Regions from separate parts of the Paraburkholderia sp. RL17-381-BIF-C genome, predicted to be linked through region 2. Evidence: riboswitches for the same ligand, from Rfam matches in the RefSeq annotation. Region 2 holds a riboswitch; each other region holds the start of a gene.
The links. A riboswitch is a leader RNA that binds a small molecule or an ion and turns the genes downstream of it on or off. The one in region 2 is predicted to bind glycine.
Positions count from the first base shown of each region.

Region 1: another riboswitch for glycine. It lies ahead of gcvT (glycine cleavage system aminomethyltransferase GcvT); the one in region 2 lies ahead of P0D70_RS07325 (D-amino acid dehydrogenase).
Region 3: another riboswitch for glycine. It lies ahead of P0D70_RS31560 (D-amino acid dehydrogenase); the one in region 2 lies ahead of P0D70_RS07325 (D-amino acid dehydrogenase).

Region 1 is NZ_JARESX010000001.1:234,531-241,309, reverse strand. Features, by position in the region: gene P0D70_RS01130 (alginate lyase family protein) at 1-144, opposite strand, end outside; gene gcvP (aminomethyl-transferring glycine dehydrogenase) at 304-3,240, opposite strand; gene gcvH (glycine cleavage system protein GcvH) at 3,314-3,694, opposite strand; gene gcvT (glycine cleavage system aminomethyltransferase GcvT) at 3,839-4,957, opposite strand; glycine riboswitch at 5,038-5,192, opposite strand; glycine riboswitch at 5,236-5,318, opposite strand; gene P0D70_RS01110 (YdgH/BhsA/McbA family protein) at 5,466-5,816, opposite strand; gene P0D70_RS01105 (oxidoreductase) at 6,012-6,779, opposite strand, start outside.
Region 2 is NZ_JARESX010000007.1:92,634-99,412, forward strand. Features, by position in the region: gene P0D70_RS07295 (YceH family protein) at 1-197, opposite strand, end outside; gene P0D70_RS07300 (lipocalin family protein) at 403-975, shown strand; gene P0D70_RS07305 (helix-turn-helix domain-containing protein) at 1,080-1,652, shown strand; gene P0D70_RS07310 (GNAT family N-acetyltransferase) at 1,659-2,186, shown strand; gene P0D70_RS07315 (PaaI family thioesterase) at 2,214-2,609, opposite strand; gene P0D70_RS07320 (LysE family translocator) at 2,651-3,283, opposite strand; glycine riboswitch at 3,493-3,585, shown strand; gene P0D70_RS07325 (D-amino acid dehydrogenase) at 3,776-4,987, shown strand; gene P0D70_RS07330 (BON domain-containing protein) at 5,170-5,430, shown strand; gene P0D70_RS07335 (acetate/propionate family kinase) at 5,433-6,593, opposite strand; gene P0D70_RS07340 (phosphoketolase family protein) at 6,607-6,779, opposite strand, start outside.
Region 3 is NZ_JARESX010000083.1:17,041-23,819, forward strand. Features, by position in the region: gene P0D70_RS31535 (aminotransferase class I/II-fold pyridoxal phosphate-dependent enzyme) at 1-528, shown strand, start outside; gene P0D70_RS31540 (sodium:solute symporter family transporter) at 572-2,500, opposite strand; gene P0D70_RS31545 (DUF485 domain-containing protein) at 2,497-2,832, opposite strand; gene P0D70_RS31550 (YbhB/YbcL family Raf kinase inhibitor-like protein) at 3,339-3,725, opposite strand; gene P0D70_RS31555 (DJ-1/PfpI family protein) at 3,725-4,432, opposite strand; glycine riboswitch at 4,613-4,702, shown strand; partial or broken gene P0D70_RS31560 (D-amino acid dehydrogenase) at 4,868-6,053, shown strand; gene P0D70_RS31565 (hypothetical protein) at 6,541-6,702, opposite strand.

The DNA of each region.
Region 1 (6,779 bases), on a different contig from region 2:
ACTGGTTTGCAACGCGGGCGCCGCACAGAAATTCATCGCGGCCTGCGCTTGCGCCAGCGGCAGCAGCACGGCCGCGCCTGCCAGCAACAGTGTGCAGGTTTGCCGCCACGTGGGGGCTCGCCCTGGTTCGGTCCGGCTTTGCATCGATCGCACCTTTCGCGCCATGCGAAACTCCTCGTTAGGCTGATTCGGTGTGTGATGTTAGCCGTTTGCGGCCAGGAGCGACAGAGAACTCAGGAGAGAACCGCGCAGCGCCCTGCCGCCTCTTTTCGAGACAGCGGGCGCTGCGCGGCAGCGGTCCGCTTACTCGTAGTCGGCGATCGGCACGCAGGAGCAGAACAGATTGCGGTCGCCGTACACGTTGTCCGCGCGGCCGACCGGCGGCCAATACTTCTTCGCGATCAGCGTGGGCAGCGGATACGCTGCGGTTTCGCGCGCATACACGTGCTTCCAATCGTTCGCGATGACCACCGCCGCCGTGTGCGGCGCGTGCTTCAGCGGATTGTCCTCGCGGTCCGAGCGGCCCTCTTCGACTGCGCGGATTTCCTCGCGGATCGCGATCATCGCTTCGATGAAACGGTCGAGTTCTTCCTTCGATTCCGATTCGGTCGGCTCGACCATCAGCGTGCCCGGCACCGGGAAGCTCATGGTCGGCGCATGGAAGCCGTAGTCGGCGAGACGCTTGGCGACGTCGTCGACGGTGATGCCGCTGGTTTCCTTGATCGGACGCAGATCGAGAATGCACTCGTGCGCGACCAGTCCGCCCGGGCCCGAATACAGCACCGGATAGTGCGGCGCGAGTTTCTTCGCGACGTAGTTCGCGTTGAGGATCGCGGTTTCGGTCGCGGCGGTGAGGTTCTTCGCGCCCATCATCGCGATATACATCCACGAGATCGGCAGGATCGACGCCGAGCCGTACGGTGCGCCGGACACTGCGCCAATGCCGTTCGGCGCGCGTTCATAGCCCGACGAGATCTGGTTCGGCAGGAACTGCGCGAGGTGCGCGCCGACCGCGACAGGACCGACGCCGGGTCCGCCGCCGCCGTGCGGAATGCAGAACGTCTTGTGCAGGTTCAGGTGCGACACGTCGCCGCCGAACTGGCCCGGCGCGGTGAGGCCGACCATGGCGTTCATGTTCGCGCCGTCCACGTAGACCTGGCCGCCGTGCGCGTGCACGATCTCGCAGATTTCACGCACGTTCTGCTCGAACACGCCGTGCGTGGACGGGTACGTGATCATGATCGCCGCGAGTTTGTCGGCGTGCTGATCGGCCTTCTTCTTCAGGTCTTCGATATCGACGTTGCCTTGCGCGTCGCAGGCAACCACGACTACCTGCATGCCTGCCATCTGTGCCGACGCCGGGTTGGTGCCGTGCGCCGAAGCGGGAATCAGGCAGACATTGCGATGGGCTTCGCCGCGCGAGGCGTGGTAGGCGTGGATGATCAGGAGGCCCGCGTACTCACCTTGCGAGCCGGCGTTCGGCTGCAGCGACACGGCGGCGTATCCGGTGGCGGCGACCAGCATTTCTTCGAGCTGATCGATCATTTCGCGGTAGCCGACGGTTTGCTCCGCCGGTGCGAACGGATGGATCTGGCCGAATTCCGGCCACGTGACCGGCAGCATTTCCGAAGTCGCGTTCAGCTTCATCGTGCACGAACCGAGCGGGATCATCGAGCGATCGAGCGCAAGGTCCTTGTCGGACAGGCTGCGCAGATAGCGCAGCATTTCCGTTTCCGAATGATGACGGTTGAACACGTGGTGCGTGAGGTACGCGCTGGTGCGTTCGAGCGCGGCCGGCACGGATGCGGTGTTCGATGCGGCCAGTTTTGCGTCGAGCGTGTCGACTTGCGGAATGTCTTTCGCGCCCGCGGCTTGCGCGAACACTTCGAGCAGATCGGCCAGATCGCGGCGCGAGGTGGTTTCGTCGATCGACAGGCCGACTTGCGTATCGCTCACGCGGCGCAGGTTGATGCGCTTCGCAATCGCTGCGTCATGCAGCGCTTGCGTGCGTGCGCCGGTTTCGAAGGTGAGCGTGTCGAAGAAGGTTTCGTTGACGAGCGTATAGCCGAGTTGCTTCGCGCCTTCGGCCAGCAACGCGGCGATCCGGTTCACGCGCAGCGCGATCGTCTTCAGGCCGTGCGGGCCGTGATAGACGGCGTACATGCTGGCCATGATCGCGAGCAGCGCTTGCGCGGTACACACGTTCGAGGTGGCCTTCTCGCGACGGATATGTTGTTCGCGCGTTTGCAGCGCGAGACGCAGCGCGGGGTTGCCTTGTGCGTCGACGGTCACGCCGACGAGGCGGCCCGGCATCTGACGCTTGAATTCGTCGCGCACAGCGAGGTAAGCCGCATGCGGGCCGCCGAAGCCGACCGGCACGCCAAAGCGCTGCGTATTGCCCACGGCCACGTCCGCGCCCCATTCGCCCGGCGGCGTGAGCACGGTCAGCGCGAGCAGGTCGGCGGCGACCACCACGTGGCCGCCCGCTGCATGGATCGCTTCGGCGAGCGCGCGATAGTCGCGCACGTCGCCGTTCACGCCCGGGTATTGCAGCAGCACGCCGAACGCATTCGCGTTCGCCGCTTCCGCAGCCGGGCCCACTTTCACTTCGATGCCGACCGGCGTGGCGCGCGTCTTCACCACTTCGATGGTTTGCGGCAGCACGTCGTCGGCCACGAAGAACACGTTCGACTTCGGCTTGCCGATGCGCTGCAGCAGCGTCATCGCTTCAGCGGCGGCGGTTGCTTCGTCGAGCAACGACGCATTCGAGATCGCCAGACCCGTCAAGTCAACGATCATCTGCTGGAAGTTCAGCAGCGCTTCCAGACGGCCTTGCGAGATTTCCGGCTGATACGGCGTGTACGCGGTGTACCACGCCGGATTTTCCAGCACGTTACGCAGGATCACCGTCGGCGTGTGCGCGTTGTAATAGCCCTGCCCGATATACGAGCGGAACACCTGGTTCTTGTCCGCGAGTTCACGCAGCGCGGCGAGCGCTTCGGCTTCGCTTTTCGGTTGCGCGAAGGGGCCGAGCGGCAGCGTTTCGGTGCGGCGGATCGTCTTCGGAATGACGGCGTCGATCAGCGCGGCGCGCGACGCGAAGCCGAGGGCTTCGAGCATCGCGTGCTGGTCGGCCGCATCCGGGCCGATGTGCCGTTCGGCGAAGGCGTCATGCACTTCGAGCGCGGCGAGCGAGAGAGGAGTGCGGTTCATCAGACGATCCGGGTGTTCGAGCTTCATGGGTGTTCCTGGCGGTGCGGCTATCTCTGCGCGAGGGACGCGCCGCACCAATCGGGTTAAACGTAAAGGTGAATCAGGCGCCGATCGACTTGCTGTACGCGTCGGCGTCGATCAGACGGTCTTGCGTGGCGTCCGCGGCCGGCTTGATCTTGAAGAGCCAGCTTTCGTACGGCGCGGTGTTGACCGAATCCGGGGTGTCGGCCACGGCCGTGTTCGCTTCGATGATTTCGCCCGAGACCGGCGCGTAGATATCGGAAGCGGCTTTCACCGATTCGATCACGGCGACGGTGTCGCCAGCGGTCACGGTTTTGCCCAGTTCCTGGACTTCGAAGAAGACGATATCGCCGAGCGCTTCCTGCGCGTGGTCGGTGATGCCGACCGTCAGCGTGCCGTCCGCTTCGGTGCGGACCCACTCGTGCGATTCGGTGTATTTCAGATCGGCCGGGATGCTCATCGGATGCTCCTATGCGGTGTGATTCGGTAATGACTTAAAGGGCCCCCAAACCTGTCGCTTCGCGCCAGGTTCCCCCGAGGGGAACAAGAAAACTTGGGGCGGCCCGGCGTTTTCTTGTGAAGGTTTGCGCACGCGCCGGCTTGCTTAAACCGCGAGCACTTTGCCGTTGCGCACGAACGGCAGTTTTACCACGCTTGCGGGAACGTTCTTGTCACGAATTTGAACGTGAACGGTGTCGCCCGGCTGCACGCCTTTCGGCACGCGCGCAAAGGCGATCGATTCCTGCATGGTCGGGGAAAACGTGCCGCTGGTGATTTCGCCTTCGCCTTGCGGCGTGACGACTTTCTGATGAGCACGCAGCACGCCTGCTGCCTTGCCGTTGTCCTTCAGCAGGATCAGGCCGACGAACGCGGCCTGCGATCCGTCCGCTTCCAGCTTGCCCTTGCCGACGAAGTCGCGCGGCGAGGTGAGGTCGACCGTCCAGGCGAGGCCGGCGTCGAGCGGCGAGACGTTGTCGTCCATGTCCTGGCCGTACAGGTTCATGCCGGCTTCGAGGCGCAGTGTGTCGCGCGCACCGAGTCCGGCCGGGCGCACGCCTTGCGCCTGCAGCGCGTTCCACAGCGCTTCGACGTGATCTGCGGGGACGATGATTTCGAAGCCGTCTTCGCCGGTATAGCCCGTACGGGCTACGGTCAATTCGCCGAACGGCGTGTCTTCGATGCGGGCGGCGTTGAACGGCTTCAGCGCTTCGGTGGCGGCGCGCGCGGCCGGCACGGTTTGCCAGACTTTTTCGCGAGCATTCGGGCCTTGCACGGCGACGATCGCGTAGTCGCGGCGCGGCGTGATGGTCAGGCCGAAGCTGCCTTCGGCGTTGAGCTGGCCGAACCAGGCGATGTCTTTATCGGCGGTGCCGGCGTTAACGACCACGCGGAAGTGATCTTCGCCGAAGTAATAGACGATCAGGTCGTCGATCACGCCGCCGTTCGGGTTCAGCAGACAGGAGTACAGCGCGCGGCCGGGCGTTTGCAGCTTGGCGACGTTATTGGCCAGCGCATATTCGAAGAAGGCGCGCACGCGCTCGCCGGTGAAATCGACGACGCACATGTGCGAGACGTCGAACATGCCGGCGTCGGTGCGCACGGCGCGGTGTTCGTCGATCTGCGAGCCGTAGTTGACGGGCATGTCCCAGCCGCCAAAATCGACCATGCGGGCATTGAGCGCACGATGGGTGGCGTTGAGCGGGGTGTGTTTGAGTTCGGTCATGGGGCCTCGGGCATCTCGCGAAACAAAAAAGGCCATGCGGCGCTACGCCTCGCGGCCTTTTAGCTGCGAGCGATGCGTTGCATGGCCCCTCTGTCCTCGATACCTGAGAGATTGCGTTGCCGTGAGAATGTGAATTCGTCACGGTGAAACGCGCGCCCCTTCGGTGGGCAGCCTGCCAGATCCGCTCGATTTATAACGACGCAGACGGCTACTGCCGCTCTCCAGAGTGCGAAAAACCGGTGCGTCGAGCTTGATTCAACGCGGGTTCTTCGACGCGGTCGGTCCTTTTGCCTGAGAGTTTGCGGGTGTGCCCCTTCGGCGGCGCGGCCTGCGGTTTCCTGCGGCCAGCGCGCTCTCCCGACGCGTGCGGCGAATGTACGCGAGGGCCGGGGGCTTGTCAAATCTAGGCCCGCGAGCGGCACGGCGGTTGACGCGGCGTCTTGCCCTCGCCAAAAAAGCGCGGGACGCGATGCCCGCGCTTGCACTGCTTCGGCGCCTGAGCGCGCGATTATTCGCCGATGGCGTGTGCCGCGTTGTCCAGTTCCTGATTCAGCACGCGCTGTTCGTCGCTGGACAGGCCACCGCCGTGTTGCGCGGCCATGTCATGCGCTTCCTGACGGATCACATCGAGACGATGGTGCAGCGCGCCGCCTTGCGGAGGCGGGTAATAGCCCTGATTCACGCGATTGTCGATACGGCGGCTGAGATTCTCGATGCGGCCGTCGACCTGGCGCAGGCGCTGATCCGCGATCTGCTGCGGGTTGGGGCGCGGTGCCGGCGCGGGTTGAGGCGTCACCACACAGGCGGCGAGCGAACTGAGCAGGGCGCACGCGGCGAGCGCGCGGATAGTACGGGGCATGAACTCTCCGGAAGTCATAGTCGTTTTGTCTTGCTACTTGGGTAGCAACGGCTGACTGCCGGAGCGCGCTGACCGGCGGCGCGTTCTTATTTGTAACGTTATGTTCCTTTCGGGCCTGTCAGGATCGTGGCCCGCGCGGGAGGCGGCAAGTGCCATTTTAGGTACACAAGGCGTTTCGACGCGCGGGCAAACAGTTCAGCGAACGCGCTCGAACGGCAGCCGGACGCCTTCTTCCGAGCTACGGGCGGCGAGTTCGATAATTGTCATTACGTCCACAGCGTCCTGAGCGCTGACCGGGAACTTCACGCCGTTCTGGATGGCGTCGGCCACGGCGATATAGAAGCCAACGTAATCTCCATTACGCGTCGGCAGCTCGCGCTCGACTTCCTGATCGCCTTCCAGTACGCGCAGCAACCCGGCCGCATTGCCCGCGCCGAAGCCTTCGTCGCCGGGCCGCAGGCCGGCTTTCAATTGATCTTCCTGCGTGTCGAGCCCGGTTTTCACATAGCTGCCGCGCGTGCCGTGGATCGAGAAGCGCGGCGCGACCAGCGCGGTCAACGCGCTGGCGTGCAACACCACTTCGAACTCACTGTAGCCGAGCTGGATATGCACGTAGTCCGGTGCGCTGGCATTGTCGCGATGCGTGCGCACGGTGGCCGACACGCTCTGCGGCGTGCCGAACAGGGCCAACGCCTGGTCGACCAGATGCGGCCCCAGGTCCAGCAGCAGACCGCCGCCTCGCGACGCTTCTTCACGCCAACGCTGTCGCACCTCCGGCCGGAAACGGTCGAAATGCGATTCGTATTGCGTGATCCGTCCCAATTCGCCGCTCGCGAGCAGGTCGCGCACGGTCAGAAAATCACCGTCCCAGCGACGGTTGTGAAACGGCATGAAGAGCTTGCAGCGGGCGAGTGCGATGTTGGCCAGCGTGCGGGCGTCGGCGGCATTCAGCGTGACCGGCTT
Region 2 (6,779 bases):
ACCTCGGCTTCGGTGGCGTTCATGACCGGCGCGCGGCCGGTCTTCTGATTGCAGCCCAAGGTCAGCGCGTTGAGCGAAAGCGGATAGCTGTCCGGCACCGTGTGCTGCTTTTCGACGAGCACGCCGAGTACGCGTCCTTCAAGCAGGGTCAACGCGCGGATCGAAGGGCGGGAAGAAGTGTCGGGAGTGGAATTCATGGATGATGTCGCGGCATGAGCCGCCGGGTCTCGTGGATGTTGCCTTACCGTTGCACAGCCGGGCGGCGCTTTCTGGTTGGTGGGCACTATGATAAACGGCCACGGCCGCGAAGGTGTACCCATCTCCGCCACGGCCGGGCGCGCACGCGGCCGTCTGGCACGTGGCGTGCTGACACAGAACATTCTTCCCTTATGGAGTCGATCAATGCCCCTACGCCGTCAACCGGTCCTGCGCCTGAGCGCCATTTCACTCGTGGTCGGCGCAGTCTGCCTGCTTGGCGCGTGCGCGCTCAGCCCGGCCGGCAAGAGCGGCAACGCGCACGTGCCCGAGCCCGCGAAGCCCGTGGACCTCAGCCGCTATCTCGGCCGATGGTATGAACTGGCGCGCTATGAAAACCGCTTTGAGCGCGATTGCGAAGCGGTCACCGCCGAGTACGCCACGCGCGACGACGGCCTGATCGACGTGGTCAACAGTTGCCACCAAGGCGCGGTGAACGGTCCGCTGGACGTCGCGAAGGGCCGCGCGAAGGTGGTCGCCGATTCGGGCAATGCCAAGTTGAAGGTGTCGTTCTTCGGCCCATTCTTCTTCGGCGACTACTGGGTGCTAGATCACGCGGACGACTATAGCTGGTCGATCGTCGGCGAGCCGAGCGGACGTTATCTGTGGATCCTCACGCGTGAGGCCACGCCGGCTGCGAGCGTGAAAGACGCGCTGATCGAGCGGGTCCGCGCGCTGGGTTACGACACGTCGATGCTGCGTATGACGAGGCACGAGTAAGTCGCGCTCCTGGCCGGCTATCGGACGGTTGGTCCGCGTCAGCCGGACAGATCCGATTTTTGTCCTCATTGACCGGTTTCCATATTTGAGATATTTTCCCGAATATGGAAACCCCACTCTCCGACGACAACGCCATCGACCGCCGTATCGCCCAGCGGCTGCGGGCGCTGCGCGCCGAGCGTAACTGGTCGCTCGACGATCTCGCGAAACTGAGCGGCGTGAGCCGCGCGACGCTCTCGCGCCTCGAAAACGCCGCCGTGAGCCCCACGGCGAGCGTGCTCGGCAAACTCTGCGTGGCTTACGGCCTGCCCATGTCGCGCCTCATGCACATGGTCGAGGAAGATTTCGCGCCGCTCGTGCCGCGCGACGCCCAGCCGCTCTGGACCGACGCCAGCATCGGCTTCCGGCGGCGTTCCGTGTCGCCACCCGCTCAGGCGTTGAGCGGCGAGGCGCTGGAATGCGAACTCGACGCCGGTGTGCGCATTACCTACGACGCGTCGCCGCGGCCCGGCCTCGAACATCATCTGATCCTGCTCGACGGGCAGTTGCAGATCACCGTGGACGGCCAGCGCCACAACCTGCAACCCGGCGACTGCCTGCGCTACCAACTGTTCGGCCCCAGCGCTTTCGTGACGCCCGCGCACAGCGCGGCCCGCTATATTCTGTTCATCGTGTGAGCCAGCATGAGCGCGACCACCCTCACCCCTTTCTCCGCCGACGACCTCGCGCGTCATCTCCCTGAACTCGGCGCGCTGCTGGGCGCCTGCGTGCATGACGGGGCCAGCGTCGGCTTCGTGATGCCGTGTGGCGCCGACGAGTGCGAGGCGTTCTGGCGCATCAAAGTGCTGCCTTCGTTGCGTGCCGGCGGCCTCGTGCTGCTGGTCGCGCGTCAGGGCGAAGCGATTGCGGGCACCGTGCAACTGGATTACGACACGATGCCGAATCAGCGGCATCGCGCCGAGGTGCGCAAACTGCTTGTCCATCCGGCGTTCCGCCGTCAGGGCATTGCGCGGGCGCTGATGACGGAACTCGAACGCCATGCGCATGGATTGCAGCGCAGCCTGCTCACCCTCGACACCCGCACCGGCGACCACGCCGAGCCGCTCTATACCGCACTGGGTTATCGGACAGCAGGCGTGATCCCGGGATACGCGCGTGGCACGCACACCCATGAGTTCGACTCGACCACCATCATGTACAAGGCGCTATGAGCGAAGCGCGGGCCCGGCCTGTGCGCCTCACGCGGTCTTCGAATATTTGAACGTGCCCTGCGCGCTGGCGATCAGCAGCTTGCCGTCCACCCACGCCTCGCTGCGCGAGAAAAAAATCGAGCGGCCCGCACGCTCCAGAAAACCCTTGGCGGTGACCAGTTCACCGAGTCCCTTGTCGAGATAGTTGGTGGTCAGCGACAGCGTGAACGCATGCCGCGCCGGGTCGCCGCTCGGCGCGAAGATTCCCGCATAACCCGCCGACGCATCGAGCAGCGTCGCGATCGCGCCGCCTTGCAGCACGCCCTGGCGATTGAGCTTGCTGGCATCGATCGGCATGACCAGTTCCGCGTAACCGTCGCGCCATTGCGTCAGGCGAACGCCGAGCGATTCGAGAAACGGGTTGTCGATGGGAAAGTCGGACATGAGCATGCCTTTGTGTTCGAGATGAGAGATGCAAAATGCGCTCAACGGCGCGAATCGAGCGCAATGCGGACCGCAAGTCCGGCAAGCACGGTGCCCATCAACCAGCGCTGCACCAGCAGCCACACCGGCCGCCCGGCGAGAAACACGGCAATCGAGCCCGCCATGCTCGCGATCAGCGCATTGACCGTTACGCTGATGACGATCTGCACACAGCCGAGCGCGATCGACTGCGCGAGCACGCTGCCGTGCCCCGGCGAAATGAACTGCGGCAGCAGCGACAGGTACATCACCGCGATCTTCGGATTCGCGAGGTTGGTGACGAGTCCCATGGTGAAGAGCTTGCTGCGGCTGTCGTGCGGCAGGTCGCGCACCTGGAACGGCGAACGGCCGCCCGGTTTAACCGCTTGCCAGGCCAGATACAACAGATAGAGCGCGCCGCCGAAACGCAATGCGTCGTACGCGTAGGGCACCGTCAGCAGCAGCGCGGTAATGCCGAACGCCGCGCAGAACATGTAGAACACGTAGCCGAGCGCGACGCCGCCAAGAGAAACGAGGCCCGCGCGACGACCCTGACAGAGCGATCGCGAGATCAGGTAGATCATGTTCGGCCCAGGCGTGAGCACCATGCCGAGCGAGACCAGACCGAAGGCGAGCAGCGTTGTGAGGGCGGGCACGGCATTCTCCTTGGCGAATGAAAGTCGGACAGTGCCGCCAAATATAGCCGATGCCGCCGATTTCAGCGTCGCGGCCGGCTTGAGAAATTCGCATTGGCGTATGAGCCGCATTCATGTTCAATTGCGGCGCTTCTGGCCACTTCTTGTGCGGTGACTCGCACGAAACACTTGCGGCGAATTATTTTGAACGGTATCGTCGAGCCGTTCTGCAATGCAGCGCGGGAGAGATCGTCAGAAATTCGGACGACGCCGACGGAGCAACCGCCCCGGAAACTCTCAGGCAAAAGGACCGCGCAGCAGGAACATCTGGAGAGCGGCGCACCGGCATACCGCGTGCGCCCACCGAAGGGGATTCTCCGCGCACGACTCATCACTCATGACGGGCCGGCCGCCGCGGGGAAGAAACTCTCAGGTACATGGACAGATGGGGCATCGACGCCGGTTTCGACATGAAATCGACACCGGTGATGCTCAACTACTCTGGACCATGACATGTCACGAATCGCCATTATCGGCGCCGGCATTACCGGCGTCACGACCGCTCACGCCCTCGCCCAGCGCGGCCACCACGTCACCGTTTTCGAACGCCACCGCTATGCGGCGATGGAGACCTCGTTCGCCAACGGCGGGCAGTTGTCCGCCAGCAATGCCGAAGTCTGGAACAGCGCGGCCACCGTCATGAAAGGCCTGCGCTGGATGCTCACGCGCGACGCCCCGCTGTTGCTCAATCCCACACCCACCTGGCACAAGTACTCGTGGATGGGCGAATTCCTGCGGCAGATTCCGCACTATCGGGCGAATACCGTCGAAACCGTGCGGCTCGCGATCGCCGCGCGCGAGCATCTGTTTGCGATTGCCGAAACCGAAGGCATCGACTTCGATCTCGAACGGCGGGGCATTCTGCATATCTACAAGACGCGCAAGGAATTCGACGCCGCCAGCAAGGTCAACGCATTGCTGCGCGAAGGCGGCCTCGAGCGCAGCCCGGTGACGGCGAGCGAGCTGCATGGCATCGAACCCACGTTGCACGGCGATTTTTACGGCGGATTCTTCACGCCGTCCGATTCGACCGGCGATATTCACAAGTTCACGCGCGGCCTTGCTCAGGCGTGCGTGCGGCACGGCGTCGAATTTCATTACGATGCCGAGATCACCTCGATCGAGCAGCCTGCCGAGGGCCGTTTTACACTGGCGGTCAATCTCGAAGGCGAATCGCAGCGCTTTGCGTTCGAACGGATCGTCGTCTGCGCCGGGGTGAAGAGCCGCGATTTTGCAGCCATGCTCGGCGACCACGTGAATATCTATCCGGTGAAGGGCTATTCGATCACTGTTTGTCTCGATGATGAAATCAGCCAGCAGCGCGCCCCTTGGGTGAGCCTGCTCGACGACAGCGCGAAGATCGTGACGAGCCGCCTAGGCGTGGATCGCTTTCGCGTGGCCGGCACGGCGGAGATCAACGGCTTCAACCGGGATATCCGTTCGGACCGGATTGCACCGCTAGTAGACTGGACGCGGCGGTATTTCCCTGAGGTATCGACCTCGCGCGTGATTCCGTGGGCGGGCTTGCGGCCGATGCTGCCGAGCATGCTGCCCAAGGTGGGCCGTGGAAAACGGCGTGGCGTGTTCTACAACACCGGGCACGGACATTTGGGCTGGACCTTGTCGGCCGCAACCGCGCAGGCGCTCGCGGGCGCGATTCAGTAGGCGTGATGCGGGCGGTTTCGCTAACGGCGGTGGCTCGACATCACAGCCGTCGCCAGATTTGAACTCCCCGTGCTGCTGGAGTTTGGGCGGCGGCTGTGGCGCGAGACCGCAGCCGTCAGCCAATGCCAGATTCTCCATTTCTGCTAGTGTTCTTCCATCCGTGTTACTTCGGTGGAGAACCCATGCCGCACGCCCGCAGCGTAAAACCCAAGGCACACGACACACGCCTGAGCGATGCACAGATCGCGAAGGAAGCGACGCGGCGTCTCGCCTGGGACGCCGCGGTTCCCGAGCATGCCGTGAAGGTCCAAGTCTCGCGCGGCCGTATCACGCTGCATGGCGAGTTGCAGCGCGACCAGCAACGCACCGCTGCACTCGAAGACGTGACGCGCCTGTTCGGTGTAACGGGCGTTCTGGATCACACTGTCATCAAGTCAGAATGAAGTCAGCCCTTGGTTGCCTGACGTAATAGCGCGCGGCAATGCCGCGCGATCTGCTTTTCCTCCTCGGTGTGAATCGCCTTCACCTTGCCCGCCGGATCGCCTTCGGTTAGTCCCATGAAAGCCAGCCCGTCGCAGACGCGCGTGCGAATCGCCTGGCTGTGCTCGCCAATGCCGCCGGTAAACACCAGCAAATCGATTCCGCCCAGCAACGCCGCATAGCCGCCGATCGTCTTGCGCACCGCAGTGGCAAAGGCATCGATCGCGAGCGACGCATTCGCATCGCCCGCCGCAGCGCGTTTTTCCAACGCCTGCATATCGCTCTCGCCATCCGCGTAGCCGGCAAGACCGCTTTCGCGATTGAGCAGCGTCTCCAATGCGCCGGCATCGAGCTTCTCCACGCGCATCAGATACAGCAGCACACCCGGGTCGAGATCGCCGCTGCGTGTGCCCATCGGCACGCCGCCGGTCGGAGTCAGTCCCATCGACGTATCGATCGACTGGCCGTCGCGCAGCGCGCACACGCTCGAACCGTTGCCGAGATGCGCGAACACCGCGCGCGCCGGCAAGTCGGCGCCGAGCCGCGTCACCAGTGATTCATAAGACAGCCCATGAAAACCGTAGCGCATCACGCCGGCCTCCACATAACGACGCGGCAACGCGAGTTGAGCCGCGCGCGGCGGCAGTGTGGCGTGAAACGCCGTATCGAAACAGGCGAAATGCGGTGCATCGTCGAAAATTTTCTCGGCCTCGTCGATCAACGCAAGTGCCGGGGGAATGTGCAGCGGCGCAAAGTGCACGGCGTCCTGCAATTGACGCCGCACGTCGGCGCTAATCCGCTGATGCATGCGCAAATGCGGCCCGCCATGCACCACCCGATGCCCTACCGCCGAAGGCCGCGCATGATGCTGTTGCGCAAGCACCTGCGCGAGCTTTTGCAGCGCGTAGGTCTGCGATTCCAGTTCGTGCTCCTGCTGCAGCAGTACACGGCCGTCGGGCGCCTTGATCCGCAAACTGCCGTCGCTGCGTCCAATGCCTTGCGCGCTGCCTTCCAGCAGGAGCGATTCGTCGCCACCGGCGTACCGGAACAAGCCGAACTTCAGCGACGACGAACCGCTGTTCAACACCAGAATTGTTTGATCGTCAGCACCGTCTGGAGTGCGCATGGTCATGCCTCGCTTAGCCTTTCCACGTCCAGTTGCGGATCTCTTCCCGGTCGATGCCCTCGGCGTGCGCATACGCCAGATGTTCGATGATCTGGCCACGCAACCATTCCTTCGCATGGTCGCCGACACCGCGCAGTTTCGGCACGCGATCGATCACGTCGATCGCGAGCGAAAAGCGGTCGACCT
Region 3 (6,779 bases), on a different contig from region 2:
CTTGCGGGGTATAACCCTTGGCATATGGGTGCTCGAAGGTGGCTCACTATCCGCTCCCTCTCCAAAGCGCTTGGCCCGGACTTTCGCGTTGCCTATTCGACGGGCGACGCGCAGACGATTCATCAACTCGAACAAAGACAGGGCCTCGGAATGGGATGGGTTAGCAACCTGCTACAACGCCTCGTGCGGGAACTGCTCGGGACATCTTCCGTGCAGCGCAAGATCGCCGCTGCAGGAGACGCCTACCGCGAGCGTCATCATTTGCTGACCACGGCACTTAAAAAGCGTGGCTTCGACGTGCGTACCGGAGCCGGGCTGAACGTATGGATCCCGGTTTCCAATGAACACGAAGTCACGCCGAGGCTCTTCGAAGCGGGCTGGCTTGTGCGTTCCGGGCGTGACTTCTGTTTTGGAGAACCGAGCGGGATTCGCGTGACGGCCGCCCGGATGACAACCTCGACGATCTTGGGGTTCGCTGACGCGCTAGCGAAGGCACACAAGGACGCGTCAACAACCTTGATTGCCTGATACAAGGGCGTCTGCGGGTACAAATCCGGGAGCGCCCTGCCCCTTAGTGATCCATGGCTTTCGCCACTCCAATACCGCTGTCCCGGCGAAAGATGAGCGCCTGCCACGCCGCATCTGTTTCGCGGCGGTGACCAAACAACGAGCCGATCACCAACAGCAGGAAACCGAGCGGAACTGATACGATCGCCGGATTACGCAAAGGTATCAGCGGCTTCTCCAGTCCGACAATGCTGGTCGTACGTGAGCCAAGAGAGTCAAGCGTCGACTGTGCGGTTGCGCGATCAGCAAGCGCTGGCCCACGTTGTCTGGCAACATCATTTCGGCCTGCTGCAGTCGAGACATCCATGGAGTCCAGTTGCGCGAGGCGCGCGTTCGCGCTCGCCAGCGCCTGTGTCGCTTGCGCTCGTGTAGTCAATGGATACTGCATGTTGGGCGAAACCAGCACGAACAGAATCGTCGCCACTACGCCTCCTATCACGCCAAAGATTACGCCGCGTGTGTTGCAGCGCTTCCAGTAGAGCGTCGCGAGCAGCGCGGGAAGATTGGCGGACGCTGCTACGGCGTAAGCCAGCCCCACCAGATGGGCAACATTCTGGCCCTTGGCAAGCAAGGCCGCACTCGTCGCGACAATTGCGACAAATATCGACGCCACTTTGCCCGCCATCAATTGTTCGTTATCCGAAGCTATTCCACCCCTGATTGCACCTACGTACACGTCGTGCGCCAGCGATGATGCGGCGGCGAGCGTCAGACCGGCGACTACTGCGACGATGGTCGCGAACGCAATCGCCGCGACGATGCCGACCAGTACGTTGCCCCAGAGGGATGCGCTTCCGCCCCCGAGATGCTGCGCAAGCAGCAAGGCTGCAAGATTGCCTCCCTTGTCGGCAGCCGCGATCTTCGCAGAACCGACGTAGTAAGCCGCCGCGAAGCCGATGACGATGATCAGAAGATGGCAGCCCCCGATCCACAGCATGCCCCACAGCACCGAGCGCCGGGCGGTCTGAGCGTTTTTTACTGAAAAAAAGCGCATCATGATGTGCGGCATCGCGGCGGTACCCAGGACGAGAGCGAGACCCAAGGACAACAGTTCAACCGGATCCTTCAGATATAGCCCCGGCTCGAAGAACGATTGCGTGATCAGCGCTTTGGACTCAACTGGCGGCGATCCAATTGTCAGTATCCATTCGCGCAATTCAGGGCGATGAGAGAGCGCTTCCAGTAACGCCGTGACGCTGAAACCGAATGGTGCAAGTGCGAGTATGGTAAGTAGGCTGCACATACTCAACAGCAAGACCGCCTTGATGATCTGCACCCAGGTGGTCGCCCGCATTCCACCGAATGTGACATAGACGAGCATAAGCGCGCCAACGACGATCACAGAGATCTGATACGGAATGCCGAGCAATGCGTAGAGCAACACGGCGCCGCCCACAATCTGCGGCACCATGTAAGAGATCGCTACGATGACGCTCGAAAGGGCTGCCAGTGATTTTGATATCCGGAAATCGTGGCGGTAGGAGAGGACGTCGCCGAAGGTAAAACGTCCAAGGTTTCGACACGGTTCCGCGACCAGCAGGAGGACAGGGATGAATGCGGTGAAAAAGCCAACTAGGTAGATTATGCCGTCGAAACCGTAGAGCCCAACGAGGCCCGATACGCCGAGAAAGGCTGCGGCGGAAAGATAGTCGCCGGCAATCGCAAGGCCGTTTTTCGGTCCAGAGATACCACCGCCCGCTGTGTAGAACTCGCTAGCGCTACTGCCTCGCCTCGAATTAATCCATGTGATTACCAACGTGAGTGCGATGACAACGGCAAACGCAGCAAACGCATTGGGGCGCGACGATTCCGGCACGACACCCGCAGCGGATGCAAAGCTCGGAAAACACAACATGACCGTTGAAACGATGACCGGCAACACGGCGCAATGCTGCAACTGCATGACGGAGGCTCGATGCTCGAGGTGTTTCATTCCGTTGCTCCTGCGGTCAGCACCGTAGCGATTCGTTCATCAATGACGCGCATGCGGCGAGCGTAGTAAATGGCGACCACAGCGCCGAAAAGATACTGAGACAAAGTGAACACCATCCCGAGGTTGACTACGCTGATGACTGGCGTGGCTAGTACGGAACGAAACCAGCCGGCACAAACTTGTAGCGCCAGGTAATAAGCAAAAAACAGTACGGTAAGCCCGATGCGCAGACGATTCTTAGTCGCCACACACGCCGCAAACGAGTCAGCTGTCGCATTGGGCCAGACGGTGGCCGCAAGAATAACTTCAGGTTGGTTCGTTGAGTTGCACATTCCTCTCCTCCATTGAGCGAACTTCATCAAGTTATGTACTAGTACAATAATATTTATGTACCAATAAATGTAGGCTCATCGTTTTGATTGGTCAAATGGAAAAATATTGGTATTAACCCACCCAGGATGTCTGGATGCATGGTGGCGAGCGGGCCGCGCCCGGAGGAAAACTGTAAGAACGGCAGTACCGCGCAAGCGACGGATGTACCGATGATGGACGCAGAATCAATCACGTGGTCTTGAATGCCCCCAACGACCGCGGTCCGCTCGAAGATGTATTCGCGTCGAGACGATAGAGATCAAGTGCATAGATTTCGAGTACGTACCGGTGTAGCAATGCGTCATTCCATGGCACACATGGTCCGTCGCGGCCGTAATAGCGAGCCGACATTTCGACATCCCCGCTGAACCACGTTGTATCGTCGTTGATACGGTGGCGGGACCGTCTGGAGCATGAGGGCCCGACTTTCTACGTGGCGTGATTCCTTTGCCGCGTCGAACCTTCCTTATCTCTCGAACAAATGCGTCGATATCGATCTGGAGCCAGTGATAGAAATGGACGCGGGGAAGGGATGCATCCGCCTCGCCCCCTCTTGATTGACGTCAGCCGCCCGACTCGGGACATCCCGGTCGTGACAGACGATGGCGAAGGATCGCGTGCCGCCAGGCACCCCGGACCATGCGAGACTCGGGTTACGAATGTCACCGAGATTCATACACTCGTGAGGATGGGATGTAGTGAAGGGGAACGTATCAGGAATGACGCCGCCGTTTGGAAAGCTGTTGCTTTCAATCTCATATCCTGCTCCGTTAAAGTCAGGAATTCGATAATGACGGCGGTGCACAGTCGGAGCAACAACGGTCCCAACGTGCGACCGCCCTCGGTGATGCATCAAGCAGTGGGTTGCCGCGCCGCTTGATAAGCTGCAGCACTGGCTAGACGCTTTTCAGTAATGGCGCGGGCGCGCTCAGTTACTGTTTTCAGCACTGCCGGCGGCGCAGACGCCGGAGATCCCGCCTGGAACGGCGGTTTCGGATCGTAAGCCATGTAGAGCTGCAACTCCTGCGCAACTGTCTCGCCTCGCAGCAGTGAAACAACAATGAGCGAGCCGTCGATTCCCGACGTAACACCGCCGGCACTCACGAACTTCCCGTCGATGACAACACGCTCATCGCTAGGCGTTGCACCGAAGTATGGCAGCACACCCATCGCGGTCCAGTGCGTCGTCGCACGACGTCCTTCAAGCAGCCCCGCAGCGCCACAAAGCAGTGCCCCGGTGCAGACGGAATATACGTACCGGGCATGTTCGGCCTGTCGGCGAATAAATCCAAGCACCTCCTCGTCCTTCATCAGCTCTTCCTGGCCGTATCCACCGGGTACGAGCAGAACGTCGAGTTGTGGCGCCTCCTCAAACGTCGTATCGGCCAGCAGACGCAAGCCCATGAGATCGCGGACTGGCTCCTTGTTTTTCCACAGCGTCATGAATGACGAGTTTGGCGTGCGTGCCAGCGCTTCAAATGGGCCGGTGAAATCGCATTGATCCATGCCCGGGAAGATGATCCCGCCAATCTTCAGATGTTGCTCCAGAGGAATACTCAATTTACATCTCCTTTGTACTGGTACAAAATTGTTGTCATACAGGTACAAATATACGCTTGAGAAAAGCGCTGTCAACTGTCGATTGCAACAAGTTTTTCAATTTCCATAGGGCCGCGCCCGCTATTCGATGAGACATGCTTGTCGAAGAGGAATTGGTGATGTACGGTCGCGCTGTTCAATTCGTTCAGCACGGGAGAGATCGTCTTTCGCGACGACGCCGACGGAGCAACCGCCCCGGAAACTCTCAGGCAAAAGGACCGCGCAAAAGGAACATCTGGAGAGCGGCGCAATGCGCCCACCGAAGGGGAGTCCGGTTTTGTTCCGATATTTACCGGCGCAGCGGGCGAAACTCTCAGGTAACAGGGACAGATGGGGCATCGGTGCCGGTTCGATGCACAACAGCCGGCGGTGCTCAATAAAAAACTGGATCTGAACATGTCACGAATCGCCATTATCGGTGCCGGCACTACCGGCGTCACGACCGCCTACGCGCTCGCACAACGCGGGCACCTTGTCACCGTATTCGAGCGACATCGCTATGCGGCAATGGAGACGTCCTTTGCGAATGGGGGGCAGCTATCAGTTAGCAATGCGGAAGTCTGGAACAACCATGCGACAGTATTAAAGGGTCTGCGCTGGATGTTTACGCGTGACGCACCGTTGTTGCTCAATCCACGCCCGAGCTGGCACAAGTACAGTTGGATCGGAGAGTTTCTCCGGCAGATCCCGAATTACCGTGCGAATACGATCGAGACGGTGCGTCTCGCAATCGCCGCGCGCGAACACCTGTTCGGCATCGCCGACAGGGAAGGCATCGCATTCGATCACGAGACGCGCGGCATCCTCCATTTCTACGCAACTCGTGGTGAGCACAATGCTGCGACGCGGATAAATGAACTGCTGCGCGCGGGCGGCCTTGATCGCCGCCCGGTCACGCCAGACGAAATCCGTGTGATCGAACCCGCACTCAACGGTGACTTCTACGGGGGATTCTTCACGGAGTCCGATTCGACAGGTGATATCCACAAATTCACGCGCGGCTTGTCGGCAGCGTGCGAGCGCCAAGGCGTCGAGTTCCGCTACGACGCCCCAGTCCGGTCGATTGGTTCAGTGGGTCCCAAGCGGCCATGAGTTGTTTGATAACGTAGTTGTATGTGCGGGCGTCGGCAGCAGACAATTCGCATCGATGGTCGGCGATCACGTCAACGTATATCCGGTGAAGGGCTATTCCATCACGGTGAACCTTGATGACGAAATAAGTCGGAATAGCGCACCGTGGGTCAGCCTACTCGACGATCGCGCCAAGATCATCACAAGTCGCCTTGGCCTGGATCGTTTCCGAGTTGCGGGCACTGCCGAGTTTAACGGTTTTAACCGCGACATCCGCTCCGATCGCGTCGAACCGCTGATTAACTGGGTACGGCGTCATTTCCCGAATGTATCGACCGCGCGCGTCATCCATTGGGCTGGCTTACGTCCGATGTTACCAAGCATGTTGCCACGTGTCGGACGGGGGAAGCGACCGGGCGTCTTCTATAACACTGGACACGGTCACCTTGGCTGGACATTGTCAGCAGCGACTGCGGAAGGCGTTGCTCACGCGATCGGCATGGGGTCTTGATTGACGGAACCTGTTGTCCGCGGGCTTAAGGCGGAGATGGCCTGCGGGGCATCTGGGACATACTCAAGCAACGGATCAGCACCGTTAGTTTGAACGTGCACAAATCTGCTCATGCAGATTGTCTTCGCAGGGCAAATGGTCGCCCCTGCTGAGGGGGGCGGCGCGAACGCCGCCTCCAAAGGTGCCTTTCGCACTCCGGCGCGGCGAGCCGCCCCGCGTGGCGAGCCAGCGCTCGCGCACCACACCTCTGTACGCTGCATGAACGCTGCGCCAGGCAGCCACACGTGAGTCTCCGCTTTTCCTTGCAGGTAGCGCGATGACGTGATGGCCGCCTCGCACGGGAACACGGATAGTCGTGCCCGCATGTGGCAGGCGTGCAGTCAACTTCTGTCCGCGGCGGGCATTCACACCAGCCGCCGCGGCATGCACACACCAGCCGCGTCGCGATGCGTACTTCACTGCACCGATGGTCGACGTCCACGCTGGATTAATATTTTGCGTAGAGCAGCCCGGAGAGCATACATTCGCCCTTCGGGCTGAGTTGCGTCATCGCCTTCTTCTTCTCGGTGAAGTCGAGGGCTTCGGCGACCACGGGTTTGCGCGTCTTGCTGGCCCATGCAATGGCTTGCGTCAGTGCGTCCGACAGCACCGCGTTGCCCTGAGCTGGCTTCTTAGCGCAACAGAGGCAATCGTTGTACCGGCTCGGATTGTCTGGACACGTTTTGT